4 regions of the Metabacillus sediminis genome follow, and region 4 is predicted to be linked to each of the others. Evidence: riboswitches for the same ligand, from Rfam matches in the RefSeq annotation. Region 4 holds a riboswitch; each other region holds the start of a gene.
What was found. Region 4 has a riboswitch for S-adenosylmethionine ahead of WCV65_RS07050 (M14 family zinc carboxypeptidase). Riboswitches for the same ligand answer to the same signal wherever they lie in the genome.
Positions count from the first base shown of each region.

Region 1 (5,073 bases), 1.1 Mb from region 4:
TTGGGTTGATTCATTCACATAGGTTAGTATAATCTTTTGTTTTTCCTCTTTAGATAATTCTTTCTGACTGTTTTCCTTATCACTGCAGCCTACCAGAAAAAAACATAAAATCATTAAAAAAGATAAGTATTTCACGATGTAAATTCCTTTCTACTTTCTTAGATTATATGAATGGCCAATGAGCCTCTACCGATGGTTTATTAAATTAGGATCGTCTTTTATAAAAGCATCTCTACGCGATAAATATCTTTTCTTCTGTACAGCTTTTGCTAAAACCATCATTGGAATCGTGATCACTAGAACTAAAAAACCATACCAAGCCACAAAAAATGATAGAATAATATAAGTAATTGAACCTAAAAAGAAAATAGAGTACATAAGCATAAATATTATGTTAAAAAGAATAAGCTGGTTAATTCGGTACTTTTCTTTATGTACATCAGACTCTTTGTTTCTGTTAACCAGATACCTTATTTCTGATGCTGCTATGGCATAAGGTTCTGTAAACCAATGCATCCAACTCTTCATTTTTTATCGCTGAAAATCTCTTTTAGTTGTTTTCTCAATGCCTTTTCGCCTTTTGTTTCCAGTCCTTTAAAAAAAACTTTGTTAATTTGATTATGATTAAAGAATACATTTGTATTATCCCCAATGTGACCTTGAGGGTAAGGACAAGCAACATAGTCCCAAACTTTATCCTCATTATCCGCCTGTTGCTGCTTTCTTCCATAAATTTCTTTATCTGCTATTAATTGAGAATAAAAATTCAGTAAATTTGCACTCATCCAACCACACCTTACTCTTTTGATTCAAATAAATTCCTTGTTTTGTAAAAATCAGATAAATTTATACTAACTCATATCTTTTCATCTTTTCAAACAACTATTTATATTTTAGAAAAAATGTGATTATAGAACTAACATAATATTGAAATTCCGATAATTACCAAGGTATATTTATCCATAATCATGTTATATAAGTCCTACCCCCCTCTTTTAAAACATAAACCACTTTTGAGGAGAAAAGGATTTTATATTGTTTAGCATTCTGCATGGTTAATTCCCTTCAAAATGACAATTTCGACTAAATTATTTTCCAGGAAATAATCGTTTCCGCCTTCCCTCGACATTTTTGCCTCCAAAGTTTCCAGAAGCCCAGTCCTTGACAAATATATCAAACGAACATATGATCAATTTAATTCTAATAACTCTTATCCAGAGAGGCGGAGGGACATGGCCCTGCGAAGCCTCGGCAACGGATCACGATTTTTGTGAAACCGTGCTAATTCCTGCAGACACATTCATGTGTTTGAAAGATGAGAGAAGAGCCGGTCTGCTTTTCAGATTGTTCCACCCCTCTTCTGCTCATGAAGAGGGGTTTTTTGCGGTTTTTATGACATAAGGAGATGGGTAGATTGACAGATTTTCTTATAAAAGGAACAGAATTATGGAACCAGTTAAAGACACTTCCGGAAGACAAGCATCCTGCTATTATTTTCAACTCCCATATCACAGGGTTGGCTATTTCCCGGGCTCTGGGAAAAGAAGGTATTCCCATTGTCGCGCTGGACAGAGATGGACGGGCGGTCGGGCTTCAATCTAAATATGTTCATACCACTGCTTTATGTCCTAATCCATTTACTGAAGAGGCGGAATTTATCAGTCTGCTGATGGAAATCGGACGGAATCTCCCTCTAAAGGGTGTATTGTTTCCGTGCAATGATGAATGGGTGCTGCTCGTCAGTAAACACCGGACCGAGCTTGAAAAGTATTTCTTATTCCCGTTCGCGGAGTGGGACAACGTTGAATCTCTTTTAAATAAACGGAAGCTTTATAAAAAAGCCGCTTCATTAAACATTCCAATCCCTGCAACCTGGTATCCGGAAGAGTTTTCGGGTGAATACCCGGATGACCTTCCTTTTCCATGCATCGTAAAACCTGTGGAACAGCGCAGTTTTTATGAAGCTTTTCAGACGAAGGCTTTTACCGCGAACAGTACGGAGGAGCTCACCGCCATCCTGGCTAGAACAGCCAGCCATGAGGTTGTAATCCAGGATATAATCAGCAGCTCTCTTTCAGACTTTTATTCTCTCTGCACCTATACGAGTATGGACGGGGAAATAAAAGGCCAGTTCACCGGCAGAAAGCTTGAGCAATATCCTTTGAACTTCGGAACGGGCTGTCTTGTTGAGTCTGCTGAAGGCGGCCGGTTTGTCTCATACGGTGCTGAAATATTAAAAGCGCAAGGGTATTACGGAATTGCGGAGACAGAATTCGTATATGACAAACGGGATGACACATATAAATTACTGGATGTGAATACACGAGTTTGGAAGTGGATCGGACTTCCGATTTTCTCGGGAGTTAACCTGCCTCTTCTCGCTTATAACGAAGTGACCGGGTTAAAAGGAGAAGCCCAATATCCAGTATTGGACTATTCAAAATGGGTATATTTAGATGACTATCTAAAGGTTAAGCAGGAACGTCCCGGTACTTTTCATGGACACCTGTCCGATTCCGAAATGGCTTCGGTGCTCTTCGGTGAAACCTCCACACATATAACAGAAGCTGTATTTTCAGCTGAAGACCGCGCACCTTCTGTACAGCAAATGAAAAATAAATTCAATCAGGGGTATGTATGCCCGTGCTAGGAAAGGTGTGAATGGGATGAAATACGGATTTTGGCTTCCCCTTTTTGGGGGCTGGCTCAGAAATGTTCAGGATGAAAAGATGCCTCCCACTTTTGACTATGCAAAAAAGGTCATTCAGTCAGGTGAGAAATGGGGCTATAGCACAACTTTGATCGCAGAGCTTTATTTAAACGATATTAAAGGCCCGGAATACGATTCGCTTGAAGCGTGGACAACGGCAGCAGGACTTGCCGCAGTCACTGATAAAATTGAAATTATGACGGCTATCAGACCGGGCTTTCATAACCCCGCAGTGGCGGCCAAGATGGCGGCCAACCTAGATCAGATGAGCAATGGCCGGTTTACGTTAAATGTCGTCTCCGCCTGGTGGGAAGAAGAAGCGAGACAGTACGGAGGTATTTTTACCGAGCATGATGAGCGCTACAGCCGGACAGAGGAGTTTGTTGAGGTTCTGAAAGGGCTTTGGATGGAAGACTCATTCTCCCATAAAGGAAGGCATTATGAATACAAAGAAGCAAAGCTTTTCCCGAAACCAGTTCAAAGACCGAATCCGATCCTGTATGCAGGAGGCGAAAGTCCGCGCGGAAAAGAGACGATTGCCCGCTATTGCGACGCTTATGTGATGCACGGGGGAACGGTGGATGAAGTCCGTTCAAAAATCGAAGAAATGGTTCGTTTAAGAGAAACCGTGAATGAAAATCCATTCGCCTCCTTTGGAATGGCCGCATACGTGATATGCAGGGATTCGGAGGAAGAGGCGGCAGAAGAGCTCGCTCGCATAACCGATGTAAAAGAGTCCTCTGCTTACGCAGGCTTTAAAGATTTCACAAGCAAATCCCAGCTTGAACAGCAAATCCAGCTTCAGGATTATTCGGTGTCAAACCGGGGACTGCGCCCGAATCTCGTCGGGACACCGGAACAGATTGCAGAGCGGATCATCCAGTTTGAAGAGGCAGGTCTTGATTTGCTGCTGCTCCAATTTTCGCCGCAGCTTGAAGAAATGGAGCGTTTTTCTAAAACAGTCATGCCGATTGTGGAAAGAAAGAGGACCGCAGTTCGATAAACTATACACCCGTATCTAATCCGTTTTATACTTTAGTAAGGATTTATAAGGAGGAACCAACATGACAACCACACAATTAGAAACGGCTACATTCGCAGGAGGCTGCTTTTGGTGCATGGTGAAACCATTCGACGAGCTTCCAGGCATTCACGGCATTGTATCCGGCTATACAGGCGGCCATAAAGAAAACCCGACCTATGAAGAAGTAAAAGCACAAACAACCGGCCACGCGGAAGCAGTGCAGATTCAATATGATCCCAGTCTTTTTCCTTATGAAAAATTGCTGGAGCTTTATTGGCAGCAAATTGACCCGACTGATGACGAGGGCCAGTTTATTGACCGGGGCGAGTCATACCGGGCGATTATTTTCTATCATACGGAAGAGCAGCGGCAGGCAGCCGAAGCCACTAAAAAGGAACTGGTGGAAAGCGGCAAGTTTAAGAAACCGATTTTAACGCCAATCAGAGAAGCAAGTACCTTCTACCCTGCTGAAGAGTATCATCAGGATTTCTATAAAAAGAATCCTGAAAAATACAAGCAGGAACGAGTGGAATCCGGCAGGGATGCTTTTGCAAAAGAGAATTGGAACTAGGGTGCGGGAAACCGCACTCTTTTTTATTTTTCTCTACATGAATTCTTCGTTTTTGGAAAAATTAGGTGGTAGTACATAAACAAAGGAGGCATCCCTTTGCCAAATCAACCGATTCCCTCAACTCCAGAACCATATTGGAGAGAATCCGCCGAGCTTCCATCCTTCCCCAAGCTCCAGCAAAGTCTGGAAACAGAAGCTGTTATTGTCGGCGGCGGCATTACCGGAATTACTGCTGCCTATTTGCTTGCCAAGGAAGGAGTCAAGGTCGTTCTTCTTGAAGCGGATGTGTTATTAAACGGCACAACCGGACATACCACGGCTAAAATCACGACCCAGCATGACCTGATCTACGATGAGCTGATGCACCACATCGGCGAAGAAAAAACGAAAAAATATTTCCGTGCGAATGATGAAGCTCTTGCCTTTATGCGTGATTATGCCGCCAATGTTTCCTGTGATTTTTCGAACCAGGATGCCTATATTTACACGACGGAAAACAAAAATGTGACGAAGCTTGAGAAAGAATACAAAGCCTATGTGAAGCTCGATGCAGATTGTGCAATGGCGGACACCCTCCCTTTTGATTTATCCATCAAAAGCGCAATCATGATCCGGAATCAGGCTCAATTCCATCCTATCTCCTATTTAAACCAAATGGTTCAGGAGCTTCAGGAAATGGGTGCTGAAATCTATGAGCATACTGTTGCTGTAGATGCAGAAGCATTTGATGGTGGAGCAAAGGTCATCACAAGGGATGGCAGCCATATT
Region 1 is NZ_CP147407.1:255,189-260,261, reverse strand. Features, by position in the region: gene WCV65_RS01490 (hypothetical protein) at 1-135, opposite strand, end outside; gene WCV65_RS01485 (hypothetical protein) at 187-516, opposite strand; gene WCV65_RS01480 (DUF4176 domain-containing protein) at 525-785, opposite strand; SAM riboswitch class I at 1,208-1,322, shown strand; gene WCV65_RS01475 (hypothetical protein) at 1,415-2,650, shown strand; gene WCV65_RS01470 (LLM class flavin-dependent oxidoreductase) at 2,667-3,713, shown strand; gene msrA (peptide-methionine (S)-S-oxide reductase MsrA) at 3,775-4,305, shown strand; gene WCV65_RS01460 (FAD-dependent oxidoreductase) at 4,402-5,073, shown strand, end outside.
Region 1: it holds a riboswitch for S-adenosylmethionine, as region 4 does, so the genes downstream of both, WCV65_RS01475 (hypothetical protein) here and WCV65_RS07050 (M14 family zinc carboxypeptidase) in region 4, are expected to answer to the same signal.

Region 2 (5,073 bases), 1.4 Mb from region 4:
TTAGCAGCTTTTTGCTTGAAAAAGATACACCTGGGATTAAGTCTTCCTTTACACCGAACACCGCTCTCCATGCCATACCGAGCATTAAAGCGATAACCAACTGTCCCAAAATGGAGAGGAAAGGCAAGACTGATAGATACTTGGCTGCGGCTGCCAAAAACAGCGTCACTCCGATTCCTTTTATCCACCCCAAATTTATATTTTGTTTGATTGGTCTTATCGTTGTTTCCTCCATGATTGCCACTTCCTTATGTTGTTCCTTACACTTTACTGGAAGCTGAACTATTAGTAAAATACATATAAATGATTATATTTATTAGTTTTTATAATAGATAAGGCGGGATGATATGTATTATGATGCACTGAAAACCTTTGTTACACTTGCAGAAGTAAAGAATTTCACGAAAACAGCTGAGCTGCTTCACATTTCACAGCCAAGTGTAAGCCTTCATATAAAAAATCTGGAAAAGGAGTTTCAAACGAAACTCTTTGTCCGGTCGCCAAAATCGTTAAAAATTACTCCGACCGGCGAAATTCTTTACAGCCGTGCCAAACAAATGATCAACATGTATGACCAAACGAAACAGGATATTCTCGAGCACCACCATGATATAAAAGGCAAGCTGACGATTGGTGCGAGCTTCACGATTGGAGAATACATTCTTCCCGCCTTCCTTGTCGAGTTCCAAGCAAAATATCCGAACCTGGATCTTGAGATCATCATCGGCAATACGGAGGAGATTGTTCAATCCGTCCGTTTATTTAAAGTCGACATCGGCCTCATTGAAGGGCAGACCAATGAAAAAGAACTGACCGTTGAGCCCTTCCTCGAGGATGAACTGTTTGTCGTAGCTTCCAACAAACATAAGCTGGCTGGAAAAAGAGAAACCGGCATCGCAGACCTTCACAGTCAATCGTGGGTCACAAGAGAAGTAGGCTCAGGTACACGGGAATACTTGGAGCACGTGATTCGCTCCAACGGATTAAAGGTTCAATCTCTCCTGACCATCAGCAGCAATCAGGGAATAAAAGAGACGATCATAAGCGGAATGGAATCCCTTTCTCTGCTCTCCTATCATGTGATCGAGAGAGATCTCCGGAACAAGGTACTCTCCATTATTCCGTTAAAGGATCACACCTTTAAACGGAAGCTTTCGATGGTGTACTCGCCTGCCATGGAAAGCAAGATGAACGTGGAAGCCTTTATCGAGACGTTGAGGAAGCGATGGAAAAAATAGATTGGACGGGTAAAATCGTGCCGAAGATTTAGGGATTGGTTTTCGATCATGCATCCTTGAACAAGCAACCAGATGAATCAATAATGCAGTTCTCTCTTTGTAAAACATTTGATGAGTAAAAAATCACAAAAAAATTGACCTACCCTTTAGGCAGGTCAAGTGCTTGGTAGGCTAACTGATACTTTCCGCCTTCCGCCACTTCTGAATGATAAAGTGCTTTGAGGGCGAAATTTTTCTCCAGGTCATGTTCTTCCATCATTTCTTTTAAGCGGTGCTGCAGTTCTTTGTTGTCTTTTACCAGCTGTTTCATTTGGCCTTTGAAGTATTTCACTGGACATAACTCCTTCGGGAATTGGATTCTCCAAGTATATCATGCCCGCTCCAGTCCTTTCTCAGCTGCCCGCCACTTTTCCGAAAGTCTTTCAATATGCTGCGGACCTGTGCGGCAGCATCCGCCTATCAGCCGGGCCCCGGCACGGTACCAGTCGTCGGATTCATGATCCAGTTCATGGTCGGACTCATGCCCATGCCACGTTTTGGTAGCGGCATCGTATGCTTCTCCTGAGTTCGGATAGACAATTACCGGTTTTTCGGTCCGGGCGCTGAGTCTTTTAACGGATTCCGCAACAAGAGATGCCGGGGCACAATTGATTCCGATCGAGGCAATCTGGCTGTTTCCATCCAATAGGTCTGCACATTTCTCAAGCGGAGTGCCGTCACTGATCTGCGCATCATTTTTCAAGGAAAAAGACAGCCAGGCATAAGCTTCCGGGAATTCTTTTACGAGCGAGGCTAAAACTCTCGCTTCCTGAAGAGAAGGAATCGTTTCAATGGCCAGCACATCCACACCCGCTTCTATTAAGGCTGCCATTCTAGGACGATGAAATGCAGCCAGCACTTCATCTGTCACACCATAGTTTCCTCTATACTCTGATCCATCAGCAAGATAGGCTCCATAAGGGCCAATCGATGCTGCAACAAGCGGTTTAGGACGGTTCGCCTGCTCATTCCCCTCCCAAAAATCGTCTCTTGCCTTCTTAGCGAGCTGCACCGTCTTTTTGATAAGATCCAGTGCCACCGCTTCTTCCATTCCCCGCTTTGAAAATCCATCGACCGTTGCCTGGTAGCTTGCCGTAATTGCGCAGTCAGCTCCAGCACGGAAATAATCTGTATGAACCTGATAAATCAATTCAGGATTTTCGAGCAGCACCTTTGCCGACCACAGGGGATCATCTAAGTGACAGCCATGGCGCTCGAGCTCTGTAGCAAGAGCGCCATCAAGAATCATGACGGGATAGGCAGCTAAAATCTCTTCAATTGGATTGAGTTTTTTCGGCATAAACTTCGCCCCTCTTCTTCATAGTCTGGGTTACATAGTAGCTTCCGTAGCAAAACAGGATAAAGGGAATGCCGCAATAAAGGGCAATCCTCTGTGTCGGATCAAAGGCGATTCCGATCAGTGACGCGAGACAAAGGACGAAAGATGCAATCGGCACGAATGGATAAAACGGTGTCCGGTATCCCAAGTCCTCTACCGATTTCCCCTGCCTGATATATTGCCTTCTAAAGAAAAACTGAGACGCGCTGATGCTCATCCAAACTGCCACGACAGCAAGACCAGAAATTGAAACAAGGACGATGTAGACCGTGTCCGGTGCAATGACACTTGACAGCAGGGCCAAGCCGCCTCCGGCCATACTGAGAAGAAGCGCATTTAACGGCACGCCGCGCTTCGTTACTTTTGCAAAAACAGGGGAGATCGTTTTCTTATCCGCGAGGGACCAGAGCATTCTGGACGCCGCATACAAACCAGAGTTGGCGGCGGATAAAATGGCGGTCAGGATAACAAAATTCATCACATCCGCAGCATAAGGAATTCCGATTCTCTCGAAAACCGCCACAAACGGGCTTTTCAGCACACCGGCATCCGAGGAAGGCAGCAGCGCAGACAGGACAACAATCGTTCCAACGAAAAAAATAATCAATCGCCACACCGTTGTCCGAATCGCCTTAGGTATGGTTTTTTCCGGATTCGCCGTTTCTCCGGCAGCGATGCCGATCAGTTCTGTCCCCGAATAGGCAAAATTCACAGCAAGCATCGTCATCAGAACGGCAAACGCTCCATTCGGGAACAAGCCTTCATTTGTGAAGTTTGACAGAAAAGGCGCAGGTTCAGAATCAGCCAGAGGAAGAATCCCGATAACGGCAGCTCCACCCAAGATGATGAAGATTACGATGGCTGCCACCTTCACAGAAGAAAACCAGAACTCTGATTCTGCAAAAAATTTAACGGTCACAGCATTTAATACAAGGATCAAAACCGCAAACAGCGCACTCCAGATCCAAACATTAACGGATGGAAACCACCGCTGCATCAGCAGTCCGGCCGCCGTAAACTCCGATCCGAGTGCAACCGTCCACGTCAGCCAGTACAGCCAGGCAACCGTGTACCCTGTTGCAGGCCCAATGTATTTAGCAGCGTAGCTGTGAAAAGCCCCTGTTTCAGGCATATGTACCGATAGCTCTCCCAGACAAAGCATAACAAGGTAAACGACCACCGCACCGACAAGGTAGGAAAGCAGTGTGCCTAATGGCCCTGCTTGCTGAATGGTGTAGCCTGTACTCAGGAATAATCCGGTCCCAATTACACCTCCGAGTGAAAGCATAATAAGATGTCTTGATTGCATTTTCCGCTGAAATCCAGTCTCTCTCTCCATCTTGACTCTCCTTTGTTCCACACCCAGAAAAATGAAAAACGCACCCTTTTCGCAAAGAGTGCGTGACTGACAAATAAAAGAACAAGCTTATCTATCAGGCTATTCACCCGCTGGAATTAGCACAGTGTCTGTACAGACCTGCTGCTGAGGCTTCAAAGGGCCAGTCCCTCCACCTCTCTGGATAAGAAATTATTTTTTTATAACACTATCAATCTATCAGAAAATTGTCAACATTTCTTCAAAAATAGGTACGAACGGGGAACAGATTGCCTTTTTAGATTCTTTTCAAAAACTCCAACTTCAATTTCGTCGCACCAAACCTGTACGATAAAAGCCGGTCTTCCTTCCCCAGGAAAACCGGCTTTCTTATTTTATAATTCCGGAAAGAATCAAATCCCAAACCATTCTAAATTCCGCATCTATATCCGGGGAGGCCCATTCTTTTGCGTGTGCCGGATGATGAAATTTAGCTGTAGCGATGAAGATGCCTTTAGCAGCTGTCTCAGGATCAGCGGATTTGAACTCGCCATTTGCCATTCCTTCTTTAACAATCGGAATGATCTGGCCAACCAATTCACTAATATGAGCGGTTATCACATCTACTGACTCTTCAGCTAGAGAAGTGTACATGCTAAACAGCTCAGGATCTTCCTTTACGAGTGAGTGCTTAATGCCAATCAATGTTTCCACCCACAAAAGGAGCCGTTCCGTTGATGAGCATTCTTTCTTGAAAACTTTCTTCAGGGGCTGAATGATGCTGTGGAGCCACCTCTCAGCCACCGCTTCCCTCAGCGAAGCTTTGCTTGGATAATGGCGGTATATCGTTCCGTGGCTAATATTCAAGGCCCGGGCTACATCTACCACGCTTGTTTTCTCTGGTCCAAAACGGCGCAGCACTTGTTCCGCCGCATCCAGGATTTCTTCTTTTGTTAATTGCTCTGCCATTCTTTATTCGACTCCCAGCATTCCCATTTGTTCAGCTGCATAGCGTGTCCCGGCTACCGCTTCAGCAGGAACCGCCTCTTCAATTCTGGCCAGATCCGCTTCAGTGAGCTCAAGATTCAAGGCACCAAATGCATCTTGAAGCTGGGAACGTTTTCGGGCACCGATCAGCGGAA
Region 2 is NZ_CP147407.1:4,009,578-4,014,650, forward strand. Features, by position in the region: gene WCV65_RS20600 (YeiH family protein) at 1-235, opposite strand, end outside; gene WCV65_RS20605 (LysR family transcriptional regulator) at 348-1,238, shown strand; gene WCV65_RS20610 (hypothetical protein) at 1,378-1,569, opposite strand; gene mmuM (homocysteine S-methyltransferase) at 1,609-2,577, opposite strand; gene mmuP (S-methylmethionine permease) at 2,552-3,955, opposite strand; SAM riboswitch class I at 4,040-4,143, opposite strand; gene WCV65_RS20625 (TetR family transcriptional regulator) at 4,322-4,900, opposite strand; gene WCV65_RS20630 (aldo/keto reductase) at 4,904-5,073, opposite strand, start outside.
Region 2: it holds a riboswitch for S-adenosylmethionine, as region 4 does, so the genes downstream of both, mmuP (S-methylmethionine permease) here and WCV65_RS07050 (M14 family zinc carboxypeptidase) in region 4, are expected to answer to the same signal.

Region 3 (5,073 bases), 120 kb from region 4:
AGCTAAACTTATTTTTCCAGCCGATCCCCTTTGTTTCCCAGCGGGTTCTGCCTTGATTCCAGCCGACTCCTTTTCTTTTCCGGCCGTTCCGCGCCTCTTTCCAGCCAAACTTATTTTTCCAGCCGATCCCCTTTGTTTTCCAGCCGGTTTTGCCTTGATTCCAGCCGACTCCTTTTCTATTTCGGCCGTTCCGCGCCTCATTCCAGCCAAACTTATTTTTCCAGCCGTTTCTCTCAATTTTCCAGCCGGAATGGCTAACAAGCCGGCTAAATTCACTCCCTCATCGGACAGGAAATTAGCTAGGGACAGATCCTGCTATACAGGTTTCATATAATATTTAAAGTGAACCACCCGCCGCCTAGCCCTCTGCAAAAATCAGCACAACGCTAACAAAAAAAAAGAAACGGAGAAGTATATTCCCCGTCTCTTTCTTATTTTGCTTCTAATTCTTCTTTATCGTAAATCGGCACCCAGCCCTCTTTTGTAACGAAAATTCTTACGGCTACGACTTTGCGGTCTTCCTGAAGTGTAAAATAGTGGCGGATGTTTTCAGGAACGGAAATTAAATCGCCTGGTACGAGCTCAACATTGAAGAAAGAACCGTCCTTTGCTTGGATAATGAAAACTCCATGCCCGCTGACAATGAATCTTACTTCATCATCTGTATGGTGGTGTTCCTGTTGGAAATTTTTCAGCAGTTCTTCAAGATTAGGAGTTTTGTCAGAAAGTGAAATGATATCCTGCGCCTGATAGCCGCGTCTTTTGGAGATATCCTCTATTTCTGTTTTGAAAACTTGCAGGATCTCTTCTTTTTCTTCATCAGACAAATCATACTTTTCCTCTAAATGTTCTGGAAGCTTTTGAATATCCCAGCTTTCATAAATGACTTCCTGCTTTTCTAAAAAAGCTGCGACTTGATCCTGATCGCTGAGTCTTTCACCTGTATTTTGAAAATAAATCGTTGCCATTGTTCTTCCCCCTATTAGTTAATTGATAAAGCGCTGAATTGCTTGAGTTTCAGATGATACGAGAATAGAAATTCGCAAGCTTCTAAATATTTTTTTGCTTCAAAGGCGTTTCTTCCCCATACAGTTATTCCATGATTCCTGATCAGAACGGCACCGGCATCTCCATGGACATGCTGGCCAAATACGCTGGCGAGCTCGGGAATGTCGGCATGATTCGGAATGATGGGAATGGTGAAGGAGGCATCTTCGTCCCAAAGGCCAAAAGCTTTAATAATTTCCTGTCCCGTGAAGGTTATCTGCCCTTCGTGAGCATATAGCTCAGAAATCACATTGTTGTCCACCGTATGAACGTGCAAACTGCATCCAGCGTTCGTTCTTGTATAGACCTCGATATGAAGCTGAGTTTCAGCAGATGGCTTCAATGCTGTTTCTTCCGCCGGCTGCCCGCTGCCGTCAACAAGCAAAAAATCCTCCGAACTTTCCTTCCTCTTATCTTTGCCGCTCGCCGTCACATAAAAGGTTAATGGCTCACTGGCCGTTTTGATTGCAAGATTGCCGCTTGTAGCAGGAAACCAGTCTCTTTCTGCAAGCTCCCGTTTCACTTCAGCCAGCTCACGCCAGCGCTGTTCCATAATCGTTCTCACACACTCACCCTCCTCTTCTCTAAAATGCTCACAACATCATGGAATGTTTCAAACGGTTCGAATGATAAATACTGTTCTTTCACCTTATCCAGCAAATAGTCCCTTGCAATGACAAAGTCAGCCATTTTTGCTGCTTCCAGGTCGGTAACAGAATCTCCGATTACAATAATTTCCTGATCAGCGCTGGCAATACCTCGAATGATGGAGGGTTTGCAGCAGCCGCACTCCATTTCACACCCGCTGTCTGCATCACATGGATGCGGCCATTGAATAAGGATTTGTTCCCCATGAAAGTCCGCCTCATTGCAATAGATTTTTTGCTGCTCAATTTGACTAGTAAGAAGAGGATGAACAAAAAAATCAATTCCTCCGCTTACAATGTACAATTCGATCCTCTGCTCTTTTGCATAGGCTGCAAATTCAATAAATCCTTCCCGAATTTCGGCTTGATTTAAAACATAAGCGGTGATTTCTTCTCGTTTAGAAGAAGGCAGCAGGGAAAACATTTTGCCGACCCCTTCTTTAACTGAAATGGTTCGATTAAGGACCTGATTCTTTAGCTCCTCCCATTCAGGAGGGGCAAACTGCTTCATGATTTCGATAATGTTGTCATTTTTTGTGATGGTTCCATCGAAGTCGCAAAATATGACTGGCTTCATTTTGCCGCCTCGTACTGGCCCCAGAGCTTTAGGGCCTTTTCCAGGTGCTCATTCGTCCTTGCTTTTTCTTCAAGTGTTATGCCTTCAAGAACCGCATCAACGGCTGAACGAAATGCTGCTGCTCCTCCTTTAGCCCCGTTCGGATGGCCATGAATCCCGCCCCCCGCATTGATGATGCTGTCATTTCCAAAATCCTTCATGATAACCGGCACCAGTCCAGGATGTATTCCAGCTGAAGGTACTGGAAATACTTTTTTAAATGGAGAGGAGACTGTACATTCCTCAGCTATTCCGAGGGCCTCTTTTCTCTTCAGTGCCACACTGCCGTATGGAGACGGAAATAAAGAAAAATCTGCTCCAGCCGCGCGGATTAGCTTTCCCAGAATTAGAGAATACGAGAACCCATATCGGTCTGATGCTGCGAACGCCCCGCTCACAGCAGGATGAGCCATGATAGGAACCGGTACTTCATCATCCTCTGCCAGTGATTGCAAGACATCGAGCCCGTAAGCATGAACATTGAATAGTAAAGCAGTGGCTCCAGCCTCTGCAGCGAATCTCGCTTTGTCGCGGATTTCAGACGTTCTTCCTGTAAGATTGACAGCATATAGAGCATTCTTTCCTGTCTCTTCCTTCAGCTGCTTTATGATTTGGCCGCCTCGCTTCACTCTTTCAAAAAATGGAGTCAGCGGATTTTCAAAGAGAATTTCATCATCCTTTACTAAATCCATCCCGCCGGCAAGCTGATCAAACAGCTGCTCCTCTAAATAATGTAAATCCTTGCCAATCACCCCTTTAAAAATGCTCATTAGGAGCGGCCGGTTATATACGTTAATCCTCTCTCTAATTCCTTCAATGCCAAATTTAGGCCCTGGAAAATGCTTTGCCAATGAATCAGAAAAGTCTAAGTCTAATAGCTTCACTTCACCGTCCAATGAAAGTTTCCCGAAAACCGTGGTTAATATGGCCGGCAGGTCGGAACTGAAATTGACTGAAGGATAAGCAATTTTAATAAGACCCTTTGTATACTTTCCTTCAAGATCTGTGTCTTTCTCCAGTTCTTCCGCTGAAATGACGGTTCCCTTATGCTTTTTCAGCTGCTCTTTTTCAAGCTCGGGCAAATCAGTCCAGGAACCGATTGTCAGTCCAAGAGCAATTCCTTCTGCTTTTTTTTCTAAATTTCCCTTCCGGTCATGAACAAGATAGGTTGCGATAATTTCACTCATTTTTTTGTCCCTCGCTTTTGGTGAAAAAATAAAAAGCCCCTTCATCACAAGAGAAGAGGCTTTGCATCATTCATTCTGCAGTACCTTATCCCTCAGCATGTCTGCTGCAAGAATTAGCACCGTGCCTGAACATGATTCGTTCGGGTCGGTTGCCGGGCTTCATTGGGCTAGTCCCTCCACCTGCTCTTGATAAGTACAATATAGACCTGCATGGCATCTGCAGGTTTAAATTTTCAATTAATTTGGATTATTACAGGAATTGAGTGCTCTGTCAACCTATTTTTTACTTTGCTTAATCGGCCGTCACAAATATCCCAAGCTTTGAAATGCGGGCAGCTGCTTCCTCAATCCGTAATTCATCTGTCAGCAAACCAACTCGGAGATATCCTTCTCCATATTGCCCAAAGCCATTGCCCGGTGCGGTGACTACATGCGCTTTCTCTAAAAGAATATCGGAAAACTCCTGTGATGTGTATCCATCCGGCACCTTAAGCCAGGCGAAAAAACTTCCCTTCGGCGCCTGAATATCCCAGCCAATGCCGCGAAAAGCGTTTACCAGTGTATTTCTTCGTTTCTCATACATTTGGACAAGTTTTTGTGTGCTGCCTCTCTCATCGAGCAGCGCTGCCTCAGCTGCATCCTGAACCGCACCAAACACACTAACATACATATGGTCTTGATATAAATTGATTGCATTTATGACGGATGGATTACCTGCCGCAAAGGCCACCCTCCATCCTGCCATATTGAATGTCTTGGAAAGCGTATAAATTTCAATTCCGACTTCCTTTGCGCCAGGTGTCTGGAGGAAACTGACGGGTTTTTCTCCATCAAAACCAATGGCTCCGTATGCGAAGTCATGCACGGTGCAAATATGATGCTTATTGGCCAGGTCAACCGTCTTTTCAAAAAACGCTTTATTCGCGGCAGCTCCTGTTGGGTTGTTTGGATAGTTCAGGAACATAAGCTTCGCAGAGTCCAAAATGGCAGACGGAATTTCCGTATAGTCCGGCAAAAACTGATTTTTCTCAAGCAATGGCATCGTGTGCATCTTCGCTTCTGCCATTTCGACTCCAGACCAGTAATCCGGATACCCTGGATCCGGTATGAGAGCAATCTCCCCTGGATTCATCAGACATTGAGGAAGCTCCACAAGACCTGCTTTCCCTCCAAAAAGGACCGCAATTTCCGTTTCTGGATCCAATGTAACCCCGTATTCTCTTTCGTAAAATCCTGCGGCTGCTTCCTTTAGTGATTGTTTTCCTCTGAATGGAGAGTACTTATGATTGGCCGGATCACCCGAAGCCTTTTGTAGTGCTTGTACAATATGCTCAGGGGTGGGCTGATCAGGATTCCCCTGGCCGAGGTTGATTATGTCATGCCCGGCTTTCACTTTGGCAGCCGCCTTCTGTGCTAACGAGGCAAAAAATTGCTCAGGCAAGCGATTAAGCAAGCGCGATGGTTCAAAAAACTTCATTTTTTTCACCTTCTCAAAAAATTCTTGAAATTCTAGTCCAAAATCATATAGTGTTAGTAACAAAAAGTAAAGCTAAAATTTACCTGAAGGAAGCTGGTC
Region 3 is NZ_CP147407.1:1,447,366-1,452,438, reverse strand. Features, by position in the region: gene WCV65_RS07685 (hypothetical protein) at 1-276, opposite strand, end outside; gene WCV65_RS07680 (cupin domain-containing protein) at 432-968, opposite strand; gene WCV65_RS07675 (methylthioribulose 1-phosphate dehydratase) at 983-1,600, opposite strand; gene WCV65_RS07670 (2-hydroxy-3-keto-5-methylthiopentenyl-1-phosphate phosphatase) at 1,609-2,271, opposite strand; gene WCV65_RS07665 (2,3-diketo-5-methylthiopentyl-1-phosphate enolase) at 2,268-3,497, opposite strand; SAM riboswitch class I at 3,580-3,693, opposite strand; gene WCV65_RS07660 (pyridoxal phosphate-dependent aminotransferase) at 3,790-4,974, opposite strand.
Region 3: it holds a riboswitch for S-adenosylmethionine, as region 4 does, so the genes downstream of both, WCV65_RS07665 (2,3-diketo-5-methylthiopentyl-1-phosphate enolase) here and WCV65_RS07050 (M14 family zinc carboxypeptidase) in region 4, are expected to answer to the same signal.

Region 4 (5,073 bases):
ACGTCTCGTTCAGACTGCATGAAGGAGATTCCTACCGGCTGGCAGAGGATGTGCGAAACCGAAGCATTGAACTGGCTCTAGTCCGCCTCCCTCTTGACCTGAACGATTTTGACTGCCTCCCACTCTCCAAAGATCCTTTCGCTGCAATCGTACCTGAGCACTTGGAAATGAACAGCACCATTGATATGGCGGATCTTTCCGAGCTGCCGCTTATGCTGCTTCACCGGGTCAGCGGAATCGGGCTGTTTGAGTTAGTAGTGAACGCGTTTCAAAAGCACGGTTTAAAACCGGCCATCGTTTGCCAATGCCCTGATGCAGCGATGCTGATGGCACTCGTCAGAGAAGGCGTCGGCGTTGCCATTCTGCCCGAGTCCACACTCCGATCCTTTCCAAATAGCGGACTGAAGGCTGTTCCTATAAGAAACAGTGAACTTCTATCAGACTGTGCGCTGATTTGGCTGAAGGACCGGTATTTATCGAAGAAAGCGGTGCGGTTTCGGGAGACGTTTTTGGGGGAGGGGGGGAACTGAGCGGGGTGGCGCCTGGTCTAATATCCCTGTCTGAAAACTCTTGGTTTGCACTGACCCCCAACACAGCACCGTATCGGGGGACAGAGGAAGACTTCGCTAAAGATACGGAGGGCAAGAGCTGGCAGTGATCGGGGACGGAGATTTAGTGCGGTAGAGAAATGGGGGTCAGTGCATTGCACTGACCCCCAACACAGCACCGCATCGGGGGACAAAGGAAGACTTCGCTAAAGATACGGAGAACAAGAGCTTGCAGTGATCGGGGACGGAGATTTAGTGCGTTAGAGAAGCGGGGGTCAGTGCACAATAATAAAAAAACACACCCAAAATCAGGTGTGTTTTACATTCCTCTCATACACATCAAACAATTCCTTCACTGAAACCCCGTTAATCCGCATCCCTGACAAATCACTTTGCTGAATCTCCACCTCTTGCAGATTGCACTCCACAAATCGGCTGCCTGTAAGGTCGCACCGTTCAAATGTGACAGACGGCTGATTCTCATCAAGGCACGTATCCTTAAACTGAACCCCGCCCATCGTTACATGGTCGATCCGACTGCCGGATAAATTCAAATCAGCCAGCAGACTGTTTCTGAAATTAATATTTTGAAACTTGGACTGGCTCAGATTGCAATTGCTGAAATGGCTGTTCATCACATTGCTGTTGCTGATGGAGCTGCCGGCTATATTCACTTTAAAGAAGTCGCTTTCGTCCATCCCGCAGCTTTCATATTGAGTGCCTGAGAGATCACGATTTTGTACTTTTTCGGTTTCATCATTCGTATTTGTCCGCTTCTCATAGCAAAACTCATCTTCGGATTCATACACTCTATTAAAACCTGCTTTTTCATAAAAATAATGATTATTCAGCTGCCTGCTGGACGTTTCCAGCTCCCAGGAAGTGACCTTCGGGTACGCCTCTTCTGCCAATTTAAGCGCAATCGATCCAATCCCTCTCACCTGTAAGGAAGGGCTTACAAAAATACGGTCGATTCTCGCGTGCAAATTGCCTGCGAGTGTCATAATCAATCCGCCTGCTATCTTTTCATCTTCGAGGATTTTGTAATAGACTAACTCCCGAATACTGTACTCCGTCATATGAATGGACTGATATCCTGGCGGCTGGATATTGTAATCTATGATTTCATCCTCTTCACAAAGCCATTTCTTTGCTTCTTCATTAAAGGTTTCCTTCATGATGCTTGTCAGGGTTTCAGCGTCCGATAAGGAAGCTCTTTTTATCGTTATGTTGAACATATTTCTCTTAATCTCCCTATTATGTATTATGATTCATTCCATCTGCCCATGAGAATAGTGCTGTAGAATTTGCCGTCTGATAAAAGCTTATCCTTTTTTAAAATACCTTCTGTTTCAAATCCCAGTCTGCTATAAATCTTTATCGCCCGGTCATTCGTTTCCAGTACCTTTAAATTCATTTTCTTTATTCCAATGGAGTCTGCCCAGGTAATCGATTCTTTTAATAGATTCACGCCAATCCCATACCCCCAGAAATCCTTCAGTACGCCCACTCCAAATTCTGCTTTATGCGAGGATCTTTTCAATTGATTTCCTTCACACCTCGAAAATCCCACAATTTCTCCATCCACTTCGGCAACTAAAAACAAATGGCTCGGCATTTCCGTATCAGTCTTAATCAGCCGTTCAAAGCCTGTTTCATCAATAAATCCCTCTCCCTCCTCCCTGTCTAAATTTTCTGTTTCTCCATCAATGCGGGCTCTTACTTTGGACAGCATCCTTGCGTCACTATTTACGGCAGACCTGATTGAATATTCAAGGTCCTTCACTTTAAATGTTCGATTCTTATTCTTCACGGGATTCTCCTATCTTGATTTGTTCACATCTTCTCTATCCATATTAAGGGAGTTACGATTAATCGGGCAATATTTTCTTTGGTAAGGGGCAACTCTATACTATTTCAGCTTTTTCTAATGATTAAAGCCGTCATTCCATTTACGATTACTCCAAATAAAAAAGCATAAGAAAAGTACATGCTGGATATGACCAGCACTTATCCTTATGCATCCAGAAAAAACGGCAGCAGAAAGACAAGAATTCCTGCTCCAAGAAGGATCAAAGCCGGAAGAAAACGATATTTCACTGAAATTTCCAATGTTACCTAGATAAAAATCATAATTAAGAAGATAGGTAAAATAAAACTAAAGATTGTGTTCATTTAATCTTCCTATCTCCATACCTCATTCCTATTTTACCATTTCCTTCTAAACACAAAGAATCATTTTCCTATTTTCATATTGACGCGCTGTTAAAATCCTCTATAATACAAACTAATTCAATACGAAAACTCTTTTATCAAGAGCAGGCGGAGGGACAAGCCCTATGAAGCCCGGCAACCGGTTGACCATGGTCAATACGGTGCTAATTCTTGCAGCGTTTACGCTGACAGATAAGAGAGAGGGATCCCTTTGTGTGCAAAGCCTCTTTCTTATCCGGAAAGAGGCTTTTCTGTGTTGAAAAACCTTTAGGAGGAAAGAAATGAAGAAAAAGCCGATTTTATCCGTTTTACTGAGCGCAAGTTTATTGGGAAGCCTACTTCCCGCCCAAGCACTGGCCGGGGAGACCGAAAGAAAGCAGAGTCTTTTCAATTCAGAACAATATGACTACATAACGTATGATGCTCTTAAAGGGAAATTAGAGTCCTTTGAAAAGCAAAGCAGCCGTGTTCAATTGGACATTACAGGAAAATCTTCCACCGGCAAAAATTTATACACGGTCACTATTTCTGACAGCAAGTCTAAGGAAAGTGAACTTAAGTACAAGGGATTACGGAAGCTCATGAGAGAAAATCCGGAAAAAGCGCAGCGCTACCTGAAAGCAAATCCGGATATTAAGCCCCCGATTTTAATTCACGCATCTATTCATGGAACCGAATTTGTCGGTACAGATGCAGCACTCCGGTTAATTGAACGGTATGGATTTAAGAACGATCAGGAAACAAGGGAGATTTTGAAGAACTTCACCCTGATTATCAATGTAGACGCGAATCCTGACGGACGTGTCGATGCTACCCACTTTAATGGAAACGGGATTGATCTGAACCGTGATTTCGTGACCCAGTCCCAGCCTGAAACGCAGGCGGCAGTTAAGCAAATCGCCCAGCTTAACCCACTCGTTCTTCTTGACCTTCACGGATATGTCAGACAGCGAGGAGAAGCAAATCATCCTGGATTGATTCTTCCGGGTACACCCCCTCATAACCCGAATTATGAATACGATTTGCTTTATAAGTGGATGAATCAGCAGGCAGAAGCGATGGAATCGAATATTGTCAGCGAAAAAGACAACTACGAGAACGAATTGTACAAAAAACTGGAAGGCACTCACATCCCATTACGAGATTCAAAATCCGGCTGGGATGTCTATCCTCCCATTTACACTCCGGCTTATGCCATGCTTCATGGGGGCCTTGGCTATACATTGGAAGCACCAACGAATGATTGGGATGGTGTGAAATGGCAGGTTGATGCTGTGAATGGTGCCCTTAAATTTGCTTTACAGAATAAGCAGGCCATGCTTCAAGACCAGCTTGAAGTGTTTGACCGCGGAGTAAAGGGTGAGCATCCAAACAATAAAGATGGCTTCTATCCTGACAGCTACATCATCCCGGAAAATAAAAAAGATAACAGCGCTGTGCAAAAGGTGGTCCATCATTTACTTAAAAATGATGTAAAAGTGGAGCGAGCGGCTAAACCATTTCGCGCAGATGGAAAGCGCTATGAAAAAGGGACCTATATTATCGATCTTAACCAGCCAAAGGCAGGTCTGGCTAACGCTCTTCTATGGGACGGAGAGGATATTACAAACGAAATTGATGCCATGTATGATATTTCCGCCTGGAATCTCTCTGAACTTTGGGGCTTTGATGCCATCCAAAGTAAAGAAGATTTGACCGTCCAAACAAAAGAAGTTCGGGCGGAAAGTGTCCGCGGAAAGCTGATTGGCAAAGGACCCTACTCGATTCCAAATACATCTGTAAATGCAGTCCGCCTTGTTAACTCTCTCATTGATCAGGGAGTTTCCGTCAAAAAAGATAACGAAGGAAATTTTTACGCTGAGGAAAAAGGGAAAGCGATTCAGAGAGCGGTTCAGGTTTCCGGATTAACTTTACGGACAAAAGCAGTCCCTAAAGAAGCAATCCCGCTAAAAAACCATCGGGTTGCCATTTTAAAGGATGGCGGCATGGGCAAAGTTCAGTCTCATTCAGGTACAAAGCTCGCCCTCGAACGACTTGGATTTCAAGTGTCGGAAGTTCATCCGAGAGATGTAGCCAATAATGGATTAAACGGCTTTGATACCTTTATTTACAGCGGAAGCGCCAGCCTGACTTCTTATAAGCTCAGCGAAGCAAATAAAGAATTTGGTTTAACGGATGACGAGGAATTGAAAAAGTTTAACGGACAAATCAAGCAGTTTGTTGAACAGGATGGCCATTTTATCGCAATCGGAGCAGGAGGTTCCCAGGCAGCAAAAGCTGCAGGATTAACGGAAGTGGATATCAATAAAGG
Region 4 is NZ_CP147407.1:1,327,686-1,332,758, reverse strand. Features, by position in the region: gene WCV65_RS07065 (LysR family transcriptional regulator) at 1-530, shown strand, start outside; gene WCV65_RS07060 (GNAT family N-acetyltransferase) at 857-1,786, opposite strand; gene WCV65_RS07055 (GNAT family N-acetyltransferase) at 1,813-2,361, opposite strand; SAM riboswitch class I at 2,855-2,961, shown strand; gene WCV65_RS07050 (M14 family zinc carboxypeptidase) at 3,044-5,073, shown strand, end outside.